Linked DNA regions of Pseudosulfitobacter sp. DSM 107133. The protein of the gene in region 1 interacts with the protein of each later gene in a pairwise test. Links are inferred from orthologs where the notes say so. Each region holds a gene or a part of one and is shown in the gene's direction. Other genes may lie near its edges.

Region 1 (7,297 bases):
AACTTTGCACTTGCCGCTGCACGTCTGCCCGAAGTGTCGGCAATTGTCTGTGGCCACACCCACCTGAAACTGCCAGGCCCGGATCATCGGGGCATTCCAGGCGTCGACGCCGACGTCGGGCTGTTGCACAATGTGCCTGCTGTGATGCCCGGTTTCGCTGCCAACGCTCTAGGATTGATTGACATCAAGCTAGAGCGCGCGCCCGCAGGCTGGCAGATACGCGACAGCCGCAGTAGCCTGCGTACCGCCGGTGCAGCCGTCCCTGAACACCCTGCCATCCTGCGCACTGTCTCTGACGCCAACAAACTGACCCAATCCCATATGGCCGAACCTGTGGGCCACACAAACATGTACCTGCACAGTTTTTTCGCACATGCGCGCGCAGATCACGCGACGCAAATGCTGGCACTTGGCATGCAGCACGCCATTCGCACAGCCGCGCGTGGCACTGGCTTGGGGCATCTGCCGATCCTGGCGGCCTCCAGCACAGTCGCCAAAGGGGGGATGCCCGGACCACAAAACTATCTGGACGTACCACCCGGCGCGATTTTGCGTCGTGATATGTCACGGATATTTCCCTATTCCGACAGGGTCTGGGCGATTTGCGCAACCGGTGCACAGATACTGGAATGGCTTGAACGCAGCGCTGTCGCCTTTACCCACCTCACCCCGGACAGGCCCGATCAGGCGTTGATACGCCCGGATGTGCCAGGGTTCCAATTCGATGTCATATGCGGCCTGAATGTTACCTTCGACCCCACACAGCCCGCCCGTTATTCGCCAACAGGCCAGCTGATCGCCCCGCGGGCACGCCGCGTTGCCAGTGCCCATTGGAACGGTACACCGCTTGACCCGAAGCAACAGTTTCTGGTCGCGGCCAACAGCTTCCGGCTGTCCGGTGGCAGCGCCTTTCCCGGCCTGTCACCCGACAAGGTCGCAGTGCGCACCGAGGTTTCGGTTATCACCGCCGCAATAAACGCCCTGGCCCACGACCCGATACCCGCAAAGAATCCCGATGCGTGGCGTTTCAAACCGGGACTTGGCGTCACTGCACGGCTTGAAACCGCACCGCAAGCGGAACGCCATCTGGAGCATATCGCCGAACTTGCCCCCATACCCATCGGCCTGACGGACCGCGGATTTCTGAATCTGCGCCTGACCCTGTAGCCAAATGGTTGCCATGGCGCGACACGCCCCCTATATGGGGAATCGAGAGGTTGGCGCGGGCGAGCGCCTCGCCAACCCGGTCAGATCCGGAAGGAAGCAGCCGTAACGAGTCCCGCTTGGGTCGTTGTCCAATCTCTCACCTCAGCCCTTGCGTGGCAAAGCGGCTTTCCCCCTCACAATTATCGCGCGGCGAAGGTATCGCATTGATCCACCAGCCCGCTGTCGTATCCGCGCCGGAACCACCCCGCGCGCTGTTCAGACGTGCCATGGGTAAACGTGTGCGGCTGCGGCACTTGCCCGGCCTGACGTTGCAGGTAATCATCCCCGATCTTGCGCGCCGCATTCAACGCCTCTTGCAGATCGCCCCGCTCCATCAATCCCTGCACCGATTGCGCCCAGACACCTGACAAACAATCCGCCATCAGCTCCAGACGCACCGTCAGCGCATTTGCCTCGGCGGTGTTGGCCTTTTGGCGGGCCGCGTTCACCTGCCCCAGAATGCCCAACTGGTTCTGCACATGGTGCGCAACCTCGTGCGCGATGACATAGGCGGCCGCAAAATCACCCTCGGCACCAAGCTGCTGCGACAACATCGTGAAAAAGGCCGTGTCCAGATAGGCCTTTTGATCCACAGGGCAGTAAAACGGCCCCGTCGCACCTGACGCGCCGCCACAGGGGCTTTGCGTGACACCGTCAAAGACCACCATAACCGGCGGTGTATAGGTGCGGCCCAACTGTTCGGCAAAGATACGGGTCCAGACCTGCTCGGTTGTGGCAAGCACCTGCCCTGCAAATTGCGTGGCTTCGGGATCGGCGGGCTGCGCCTGCGTGGTTTGTTGCGACCGGGGCTGGTTCGTCCCCTCCAACAGTGGCGTCACGTCAATGCCGGTAAAATACCCGATGGCCAGAACCACCAGCAAACCCACAATACCGATGCCACCCGCAGCCCCCGCGCGTCCACGCCCGCGCACCTCGACGTTCCGGCTGCCCTTGATTCCCCGCAAACGCATGATGTCTCTCCCTTTTGGCATCCGGCTGATCTTCAGGCGAACGTTCCTGCCCCAGATTAGTTCAATGCCAAACAGAAATGAATTGGCTGAATATCGCACCAACCGGACGCAAGATTGCGCCGGCATGGGCGTGATCGGCGCTATCCTTTGGTCATTGTCGGCTTGGGCGGTAGACGTTGCCCCCGCCAGCACATAGGTTTACCCGGTCACTCGAATCCAGCAAGGTTGCCATGACCGACACAGCTCCCGCCCAATATCAGGTACTGGCCCGCAAATACCGGCCCGAAACCTTTGCCGATCTTGTCGGTCAGGATGCGATGGTGCGCACGCTGAAAAACGCATTCGATGCCGATCGCATCGCCCAGGCGTTCATCATGACCGGCATTCGCGGCACCGGCAAAACCACCACGGCGCGTATCATCGCCAAGGGCATGAACTGCATCGGCCCCGATGGCAACGGCACGCCGACGACCGAACCCTGCGGCACATGCGAACATTGCATGGCGATCATGGAAGGCCGCCACGTGGATGTGATGGAAATGGACGCCGCTTCGCGCACCGGCGTGGGCGACATCCGGGAAATCATTGACTCGGTCCACTATCGCGCGGCCTCGGCCCGCTACAAGATCTACATCATCGACGAAGTGCACATGCTGTCAACCAGCGCGTTCAACGCGCTGCTGAAGACGCTGGAAGAGCCGCCAGCCCACGTCAAGTTCATCTTCGCCACCACCGAGATCCGTAAGGTGCCCGTAACGGTGCTGTCGCGCTGCCAGCGGTTTGATTTGCGCCGGATCGAACCCGAGGTGATGATCGCCCTGATGCGCAAGATTGCCAGCGCCGAAAGCGCCGAGATTGCCGATGACGCGCTGGCCCTGATCACCCGTGCCGCCGAAGGATCGGCCCGCGATGCGACCTCGTTGCTGGATCAGGCCATTTCCCACGGTGCGGGCGAGACCACCGCCGAACAGGTCCGCGCCATGCTGGGGCTGGCCGACCGGGGCCGTGTGCTGGACCTGCTGGACATGATCCTGCGCGGCGACGCGGCAGCGGCCCTGACCGAATTGGGCGCGCAATATGCCGACGGGGCCGACCCGATGGCCGTGCTGCGCGATCTGGCCGAGATCACCCATTGGGTCAGCGTGGTCAAGATCACGCCCGAGGCCGCCGAAGATCCCACCGTTGCCCCCGATGAGCGGCAGCGCGGGCAGACCATGGCCGAGAACCTGCCGATGCGGGTACTGACGCGCCTGTGGCAGATGCTGCTCAAGGCACTGGACGAGGTCGCCGCCGCCCCCAACGCGATGATGGCCGCCGAAATGGCGATCATTCGCCTGACCCATGTGGCCGACCTGCCCACGCCCGAGGAACTGGTACGCAAGTTGAACAGCAAGCCACCGCCCGCACCGGGCGGAAACAGCGGGTCTGTCGGGGGCAGCGCGTCGGGCGGTGCCACGCAGGCCTATGCCCATGCCGCCCGACCTGCCGCCCAAAGCAGTGGCGGCCCGACAGCGGCATTGGCAATCGACGCCGACAGCGCACTGGCCCGGTTTCCCAGCTTTGAACATGTGATCGAACTGATCCGCACCAACCGCGACGTGAAACTGCTTGTCGAGGTGGAAACCACACTGCGACTGGACGCCTATCAACCGGGCCGCATCGAATTCGTCCCCACAAACGACGCGCCGCGCGATCTGGCGCAACGGCTGGGCGCGCGCCTGCAAACATGGACCGGCAACCGCTGGGCCGTCAGCATCGTCAACGACGGCGGCGGCAAGACCATCGCCGAAGTCCGCGATGCCGCCGAACTGGAACAACGCGCCGAGGCCGAAGCACACCCGCTGGTACAAGCTGTCATGGCCCAGTTCCCCAAGGCACGGATCACCGCGATCCGCACCCCCGAAGACATCGCAGCCGAGGCCCAGGGCGAAGCCTTGCCCGAAGTCGAAGACGAATGGGACCCTTTCGAGGAAGACTGACTCTTGCCCCTAAGGGCACGCGACATCACATAACAGATCAACGACACACCCAAGGAGACACCAATGCTTAAAGGACTGGGCGGGCTGGGCGACATGGCCGGCATGATGAAAAAAGCCAAGGAAATGCAGGACAAGATGGCACAAATGCAGGACGACCTGCAAAATGTCACCGTCACCGGCGAATCCGGCGCGGGTCTGGTCAAGGCGACCGCCACCGCCAAGGGCGAGCTGACCGCTCTGGACATCGACCCCAGCATCTTCAACAGCGACGACAAGGAAGTGGTCGAAGACCTGATCCTCGCAGCCGTCAAGGATGCCCAGGCCAAGGCCGCAGCAAAATCGCAGGAAGAACTTTCGAAAATGACCGAAGGCCTCGGCCTGCCCGCAGGCATGAAACTGCCATTCTGAACAGGCTTCATCTTGCCCCTTAAACTCCCCCCGGAGGGTCGGCCTGCCAAAGGCCCCCACCGGGCAGGAATGCAACCCAAGGACCCCGCGTGAGCTCGACCGACGACATTGACGCCCTGATCGAGATGATGGCGAAACTGCCCGGCCTCGGCCCCCGGTCGGCACGGCGTGCGGTGTTGCATCTGATCCGCAAGCGCGCATTGCTGCTGACACCGCTGGCCGACGTGATGCAGACCGTTGCCGCCACCGCACGCGAATGTCTGAACTGCGGCAATGTCGGCACATCAGATGTCTGCGATATCTGCACCTCGAACAAACGCCAGAACGGTGAACTTTGCGTGGTCGAGGACGTGGCCGACCTGTGGGCCATGGAACGCTCGGGCGTGTTCAAGGGGCGCTATCATGTGCTGGGCGGGACCCTGTCGGCGCTGGATGCCATAGGCCCCGAAGAATTGCGGATTCCCCGTCTGATCGACCGGATCGGCGCCGAAGACGTGCGCGAAGTCATCCTTGCGCTGAACGCCACGATCGACGGCCAGACCACCGCACACTATATCGCAGACCAGCTTGAGGGCAGTGTCACGCTGACCACATTGGCCCAGGGCGTGCCCATCGGCGGCGAGCTGGACTACCTGGACGACGGCACAATCACCGCCGCACTAAACGCCCGCAAACCGGTTTGAACCCGCTGTAATAAAACGAAAAAGGCCGCCTGCTCCTCCCAAAGCAGACGACCCTATTCCGCGCGATCTATCGTTCAGAGAACGATCACATCCAGCGGCGGAAATCCGTTGAACCCGATGGACGCATAGGTGGTGGTATAGGCCCCACAGTTGCGAATCATCACCTTGTCTCCGGCACTCAGACTGACAGGCAACATCATTGGGCGCTTTTCGTAAAGCACATCTGCACTGTCGCAGGACGGGCCGGCCAGAACACAGGGACCCATTTCGTCGCTGTCGCGTCCGGTTTCAAACTGGTAACGAATGGCTTCGTCCATGGTTTCGGCCAGACCCGAGAACTTGCCGATATCCAGATAGACCCAGCGGTGCATGTCGTCATCCGACTTGCGCGACACCAGCAGCACTTCGGCTGCGATGTGACCCGCTTCGGCCACCAGACCGCGACCCGGTTCTGCCATGACATAATCAACCGCGCCAAAACGGGCGCGCACTGCGTGCATCACCTCGGACGCGTAGCTGCGCGGTGCGTCAATGGTTTCACCATAGAACGCAGGGAATCCGCCGCCCAGGTTCAGGACGGTCAGGTCATGGCCTGCTTCTTTCGCCATGGTCCAGACTTTGGCCATTTCATCCAGAACAGGGTTCCAGAACGCCGCACGGCGAGTCTGGCTGCCAACGTGGAACGAGATGCCAACAGGGCGCAGGCCCAGTTGCACAGCCATATCCATCAACGGCACGACCTTCGCCGCAGAGCAGCCGAATTTACGGCTGAGCGGCCAGTCGGCTTGCGAATGCTCGACGATCACGCGGATGTAGACACGCGCGCCGGGGGCATATTCGGCCAGTTTCAGCAGTTCTTCTTCCGCATCGGCGGCAAACAGGTCAATGCCCACGCCATAGGCGAACGCAATGTCCGACACTTTCTTGATGGTGTTGCCGAACGAAATGTCACAGGCTTCGGCGCCCTGGCTCAGGCACAGTTCGATTTCCGCCCGGCTCGCAGCGTCAAAGCGCGATCCACGGGCCACGAGTGTGCCAATAATTTCGGGTTGCGGGTTTGCCTTCACGGCATAGTGGATGCGGGCACCGGACAGGCCCTCGGCCAGCGCATCATACTGTGCTGCCACCCGCATAGGGTCCAGCACCAGTGTCGGGCGATCAAATCGGCGGCTGGCAATGTAATCAGCCGCTCGGTCATGTGAAATAGCATCAGATGCGCGGGCAATGCCGCGGTATGTAACGTTCATGGTCATCTCCAATGGCAACCGCCCATCTAAGGGCGGGGTTGAGTCTCAGAGACGTTACCGTCGCTACATAAACGCGGGTCAGTCAGTTGGACTGACCGGCCAGAGGCGCGTGCGTTGGCGTCTGTGAAGGCGCGTGTATACGCATTGCGGATTCGTGCAATACAGAAAATGCGATACGAGTCATTTTGTTGTTTCCCTCGCATTTTCGCATCAGGGCAAGACAGTAAAAAAGGGCGGCAGGATCACTCCTGCCGCCCAAAAGCCAAAATTTACCAGAAGCTTACGGCTGTTCGTCGTCCTCGCCGCTTTCGGGCAGGTTGAACAGGTTGTCCGCGTCCAGGTGCGCGCTTTTCTTGTGGTCATCGTCGTCATCATCATCGTCATGACCCGACAGGCTGAATGTCTCCAGACCTTCGATTGCCGTCGGGATCTTGGGCTCGGCATCCATACCCAGGCTTTGCTCCGTGCTGACCAGCTTGCGACGTTCGTCGTCGGTCATCACAGCACCCTCGGCTGCCTTTTTGGCAGCGGCCTTTTGCACGGCGGCGTCCAGCTCGGATTGTTTGGTCAGGCCCAGCGCCACCGGATCGACCGGCTGGATGTTGGCAATGTTCCAGTGCGTGCGCTCGCGAATCGCCTGAATGGTCGGTTTGGTTGTCCCCACCAGCTTCGAAATCTGGCTGTCAGCCAACTCGGGGTGGAACTTGACCAGCCAATAGATCGCCGCAGGGCGGTCCTGACGTTTCGACAGGGGCGTGTAACGCGGACCGCGGCGTTTTTCTTCGCCTTGGGCAGCCGCGTTG
Region 2 (5,210 bases), 2.4 Mb from region 1 along the record:
CCGATGTGGTGGTTCTGATGGTCGAGGCGCACCGTGGCGTGAGCGAGGGCGTGGAGCGCATTCTGGAGGGGCTGGCGACCGTTGGCGAAGGCCGCAAGGTGGCGCTGGCGATCAACAAGATCGACCGCGTGGAATCGCAGGTTCTGTTGGGGCTGACCAAGGATCTGAACGAACGCTACGGCTTTGTCGAAACCTTCATGATTTCGGCTGAGAAAGGCTTTGGCGTGGATGCGTTGCGTACATGGCTGGGGGCGCAACTGCCCGCGGGGCCGTGGCTGTACCCCGAAGACCAGATTGCCGATCTGCCGATGCGTATGATCGCCGCCGAGATGACCCGCGAAAAGCTGACGCTGCGGCTGCATCAGGAGCTGCCCTATCAGTTGACGGTCGAGACCGAGAACTGGGAAGAGCGCAAGGATGGAACCGCGCGGATCGACCAGGTGGTGTACGTCAGCCGCGACGGTCACAAGGGCATTGTCCTTGGCAACAAGGGCGAGACGATCAAATCGGTCAGCAAGGCCAGCCGCGCCGAGCTGGAAGAATTCCTGGGCCGCCGTGTGCATTTGTTCCTGCAAGTCAAGGTGCGCGAGAAGTGGCAGGAAGAGGCCGAGCGTTATTCGCAGATGGGGCTGGATTTCAAAGATGGCAACGTTTGAACCTTTGGCCGAACGACCCTCCGGGGGGAGTTTATCTGGCAAGATGAAGCCATGAGCCGTCTGACGGCGCGGTTCTGGGTTGATGCCTATCTGACGCGGTTGCGGCTGTTTGACATTGCCGCTTTTGTGGTCGCCCATGGCGATGACACGGGCGGCGCGGTGCTGGTCAAGCTGAACACGCTGGACGGGCAGGCGGTGGTGTTTCACCGCAGTTTTGATCTGGAAAGTGACGCGCGGGTCTGGGCCGAGTTGGCCAAGGGGGCTGAGGCGGACGTGGACGCCGCGGTGGCACGCCAGCGCGGGTTCGATCCCGACCTGTGGGTGGTCGAGGTCGAGGACCGCGCGGGGCGACATCTGCTGGATCACGACGGGCTGGCCTGAGCATGGAGTGGCGGGGAACAGGCATCTTGCTGGCCGCGCGCAAACATGGCGAGACATCTGTGATTGTCGAAGTGTTCACCGAGGATCGTGGCCGTCATGCGGGTGTGGTGCGCGGTGGGACCAGCCGCAAGATTGCACCGATCCTGCAACCGGGCGCACAGCTTGACGTGGCGTGGCGTGCGCGGCTGGAAGATCATATTGGCAGTTTCACCGTCGAGCCGGTGCGCAGCCGCGCCGCGCAGGCGATGGGCGACAGGCTGTCGCTGGCGGGGTTGAACGCGGTGACGGCATTGCTGTGCTTTTGCCTGCCCGAGCGCGAGGTGCACGCGCCGCTGTACCGTCGGACCGAGGCCTTGCTGGACCTGATGGGGCAGACTGATATCTGGCCGCTGGCCTATCTGCGCTGGGAATTGGCGCTGCTCGAAGAGATGGGGTACGGGCTGGACCTGTCGGCCTGTGCGGTCACGGGGGGGACCGAGGGGCTGCGGTATGTCTCGCCCAGGTCGGGGCGGGCGGTGTCGGAACAGGGAGCAGGGGAGTGGGCGGACCGGTTGTTACCCTTGCCCGATGTGCTGCGCGGGCGCGGTGATGCGCCGGACGGCGAGATTGTGCAGGGGTTGCAGACCACGGGGCATTTTCTGCAAGCGCATCTGGCCGCAGGTCAGGGCCACCGCGCCTTGCCCGTGGCGCGGGCGCGGTTTGTCGAGGCGTTCAGTCGGCGGCTCTGAACATCATTTCGCGGCCTTTTTCATTCTTCAGAATCATCACATCGCCCAGCACTTCGATCAGGGTCATGTCTTGCAGCGCGGTGAAATAGCGGGTTTCGTCGGCAAGGGCCGGGCAGGCGCGGCGGGTGGCGCGCAGGGGGCCGGTCTTGAACCACGGGTAGGGAACCGACATCGTGCCGGAGAAGCCGTTACAGGGCCCCTGTCCATCAATCTTGCCGGTTTCGGGAAAGCGCAGCGTGGCTGTCGCCGCGAATGGCTGGCCGTCGATTTCAACAAGGGACCAGGTGCTGTCACCGGCGCCATAGGCGCGCGCGGTTTCATCTGCTTTGCAGGACACGGCGAAGGTCAGGGCGAAGATCAGGGCAATGCGCATGGCGCTGATTAGCGCAATGCCAGCACAAGGTCGATCAACGCCGTATAGGCATTGGCGGAATCGTGCCGTTTGGATTTGGGCAACATCGGCATGCCGATCAGCGCCCCATAGGCGGCGCGGGCGAAATCAGGGTTCTTGAGGCCCAGCTGCGTCAACAGCGTCGCCATGTAGGTCAGACGCTCGGCATCGACCTGCGCCAGCGCGTCGGCAGCGTCCTTGTGTTCCTGCGCCCACGAGCGGATGGCGGGGGCGGTGGTGTCGTCCAGAACGTGTTTGCCGAAATCCTGAAGGCGGTCAGCCGCGCCGCCATCGGATTCCAGCTGTGCGACCACATCGGCAAAAGCCCGGGTTTTCCAATGATCCAGCAGCGCCGCGTGAAAGGCGGGGACGTCGGTGAAATGCCAGTAGAACGAGCCCTTGGTGGTGCCCATGCGACGGGCCAGCGGTTCAGCCCGCAGCGCGGGTGGACCGTCGCTGCGCAGGGCAAGGATGCCAGCGCTGATCCATTTCTCGCGGTTGAGACGGGTGTGTTTCATACCTTCCGGTGTAGAGCGTCGCAGGCCCCCTCACAAGCGACATATGCTGCAAGTGCAGCATAAGCGCGAGAGCCTGCGACAGATTTGGGCACTGTGCCTGCGAAACGGGCTGCCCGCGCGGGATTAGCCCAGCAAACGGCGGGCGATGACCTGTGCCTGAATTTCGCCGGCACCCTCGAAAATGTTGAGGATTCGCGCATCGCACAGCACGCGGCTGATCTTGTATTCCAGGGCAAAGCCGTTGCCGCCGTGGATTTGCAGGCCGTTGTCGGCCGCCGCCCAGGCCACCCGCGCGCCCAACAGCTTGGCCATGCCGGCCTCGACATCGCAGCGCCGCCCCTGATCCTTTTCGAAGGCACTGAAATAGGTCAGCTGGCGCGCGATCATGATCTCGACCGCCATCATCGCCAGCTTGTTGGCCACACGGGGGAATTCGATCAGCGATTTGCCGAACTGTTTGCGGTCCTGGGCATATTGCATCGCGATATCCAGTGCCGACTGGGCCACACCAATGGCGCGGGCAGCAGTCTGGATGCGGGCCGATTCGAATGTCTCCATCAGCTGCTTGAAGCCTTTGCCTTCTTCGCCGCCCAGCAGGTTCTCGCCTTTGACGTGGAAGCCGTCAAAGGCCAGTTCGTATTCCTTCATGCCGCGATAGCCCAGCACTTCGATCTCGCCGCCGGTCATGCCCTCGGTGGGGAAGGGATTGGCGTCGTCACCGGGCGTTTTCTCGGCCAGGAACATCGACAGGCCCTTGTAGTCGGTCGTGTTCGGGTCGGTCCGCGCCAGCAGCGTCATCACATGTGTGCGGGCCGCATGGGTGATCCATGTCTTGTTGCCGGTGATCTTGTAGTCGTCGCCGTCCTTGACGGCACGCGTGCGCAGGGCACCAAGGTCCGATCCTGTGTTGGGTTCGGTGAAAACCGCCGTCGGCAGCGTCTCGCCCGAGGCGATGGCGGGCAGCCATTTGGCTTTTTGCGCGTCGGTGCCGCCCGCGATGATCAGCTCGGCGGCGATTTCGGAACGGGTGCCCAGTGAACCGACGCCGATATAGCCGCGCGACAGTTCTTCGGAGACGACGCACATCGACGCTTTGGACAGGCCAAGGCCACCGTGTTCTTCGGGAATGGTCAGGCCAAAGACTCCCATGTCGGCCAGCTCGTTAATCACCTCCATCGGGATCAGCTGGTCGTTCAGGTGCCAGTCATGGGCAAAGGGTTCGACCTTTTCCAGCGCATAGCGGCGGAATTGTTCGCGGATCATTTCCAGCTCGTCGTCCAGACCGGTGGCGCCCACCGTAATCTCGGCGTTGCGTTCCTGCATCAAGGCAACCAGACGGATGCGCGCGGCCTGGGTGTTGCCCGTCAGAATCAGTTTTTCCGTGGCAGGGACGGACAGTCCGGCCATATCGGCCGAGGTCAGGCCCAGATCATGCGCGCGCACGACCTCGCCCTGGTTCATCGGGATGCCGCCCTGGATCTGTGCAAGATATTCGCCAACACCGATTTGCAGGATCAGCTTTTCGACTTCACCGAACTGGCCGCTTTCGTTCAGCGCCGTGGCCCATTTGTGCATCTCGTGCAGCGCCTGCGCATAGGTGGCCAACCAGGCCAGCCCGTGTGCAGCGGTCTGGTTCTGCTCGACCAGCGTGGCCGACACACGGCCGTTTTCGCTCAGCAGGTTGCGCAGCTTGTCCTTGGCGGTGTCCAGAATCGCATCAACCGGTGCGATGGCCTCTGCGGTTGCTGTCAAAAGATCGTTCAGTATCACCGGAGTGGCCGAAGTCATGTCTTGTCCATCATGCGCCATGTCTTTCATCCCCTTGTTTGCTTGCGGGATGAGATAGGGCCTTCGCAGGTGCAGCGCAACTTATTTGCGTATATGTGCGTCAATTTGATCGAAAGTTACGCAGTGTTTTTGCAGATGCAGCAAGCTGCGGGGGTGATATAGCTGCGTCATGGATATTTTTCTGTCTGTTCTGACACCCGCCCAACTGTCTCTTGCCCTGGGAATCGCGCTGCTCGCGGGCTTTGTCAAAGGTGTGGTCGGCTTTGCCATGCCGATGATCTTTGTATCGGGGCTGTCGTCCTTTCTGGCGCCTGATCTCGCCTTGGCCATGCTGATCCTGCCAACGCTGGCCACAAACGGTGTGCAGGCGCTGCGACAGGGGCCGCGTGCGGCATGGCAGTCGATTGCCAAGTTCAGGATTTATCTGGCAGTGGGGGCGGTGGTGCTGTTCCTGAGTGCCCAATTGGTCAGTGTGCTGCCCATGCAGGTGATGCTGGTGATCATCGGCGTGCCGGTAACGGCCTTTGCCCTGATGCAGATTGTCGGGTGGACCCTGACGATGAACGCTCAAAGCGCCAGATTCGAAGTGGTGATTGGTGTGGTGGCGGGATTTCTGGGCGGAATCTCGGGGATCTGGGGACCGCCGACCGTGATGTATCTGACAGCACTTGGCACGCAGAAACATGAACAGATGCGCGCGCAGGGCGTGATCTATGGTCTGGGTGCGGTGTCGCTGCTGGGGGCGCAT

What was found.
Region 2: the proteins of recR (region 1) and recO interact in binary tests that used the Escherichia coli proteins (3 or more experiments, as listed by UniProt). The link is inferred for Pseudosulfitobacter sp. DSM 107133 from one-to-one orthologs.

What each region holds. Positions count from the first base shown.
Region 1 is NZ_CP085154.1:676,771-684,067, reverse strand. What follows is about bases 3,516-6,450. They hold recR (recombination mediator RecR), read left to right. Parts: upstream 3,516-4,653; coding sequence 4,654-5,247; downstream 5,248-6,450. Other genes in these bases: DSM107133_RS03365 (type III PLP-dependent enzyme), read right to left, coding at 5,322-6,450; DSM107133_RS03375 (YbaB/EbfC family nucleoid-associated protein), read left to right, coding at 4,220-4,564; DSM107133_RS03380 (DNA polymerase III subunit gamma/tau), read left to right, coding at 3,516-4,156. In the rest of the region: DSM107133_RS03395 (5'-nucleotidase C-terminal domain-containing protein), read left to right, coding at 1-1,167; DSM107133_RS03385 (neutral zinc metallopeptidase), read right to left, coding at 1,347-2,177; more of DSM107133_RS03380, read left to right, coding at 2,408-3,515; more of DSM107133_RS03365, read right to left, coding at 6,451-6,500; DSM107133_RS03360 (DUF1013 domain-containing protein), read right to left, coding at 6,775-7,297. UniProt on the Escherichia coli protein: May play a role in DNA repair. It seems to be involved in an RecBC-independent recombinational process of DNA repair. It may act with RecF and RecO.
Region 2 is NZ_CP085154.1:3,117,235-3,122,444, reverse strand. The notes cover bases 69-2,902. They hold recO (DNA repair protein RecO), read left to right. Parts: upstream 69-1,039; coding sequence 1,040-1,765; downstream 1,766-2,902. Other genes in these bases: DSM107133_RS15495 (acyl-CoA dehydrogenase family protein), read right to left, coding at 2,798-2,902; DSM107133_RS15500 (TetR/AcrR family transcriptional regulator), read right to left, coding at 2,147-2,674; DSM107133_RS15505 (META domain-containing protein), read right to left, coding at 1,749-2,138; DSM107133_RS15515 (DUF1491 family protein), read left to right, coding at 708-1,037; era (GTPase Era), read left to right, coding at 69-656. Outside these bases: more of era, read left to right, coding at 1-68; more of DSM107133_RS15495, read right to left, coding at 2,903-4,483; DSM107133_RS15490 (sulfite exporter TauE/SafE family protein), read left to right, coding at 4,632-5,210. UniProt on the Escherichia coli protein: Involved in DNA repair and RecF pathway recombination.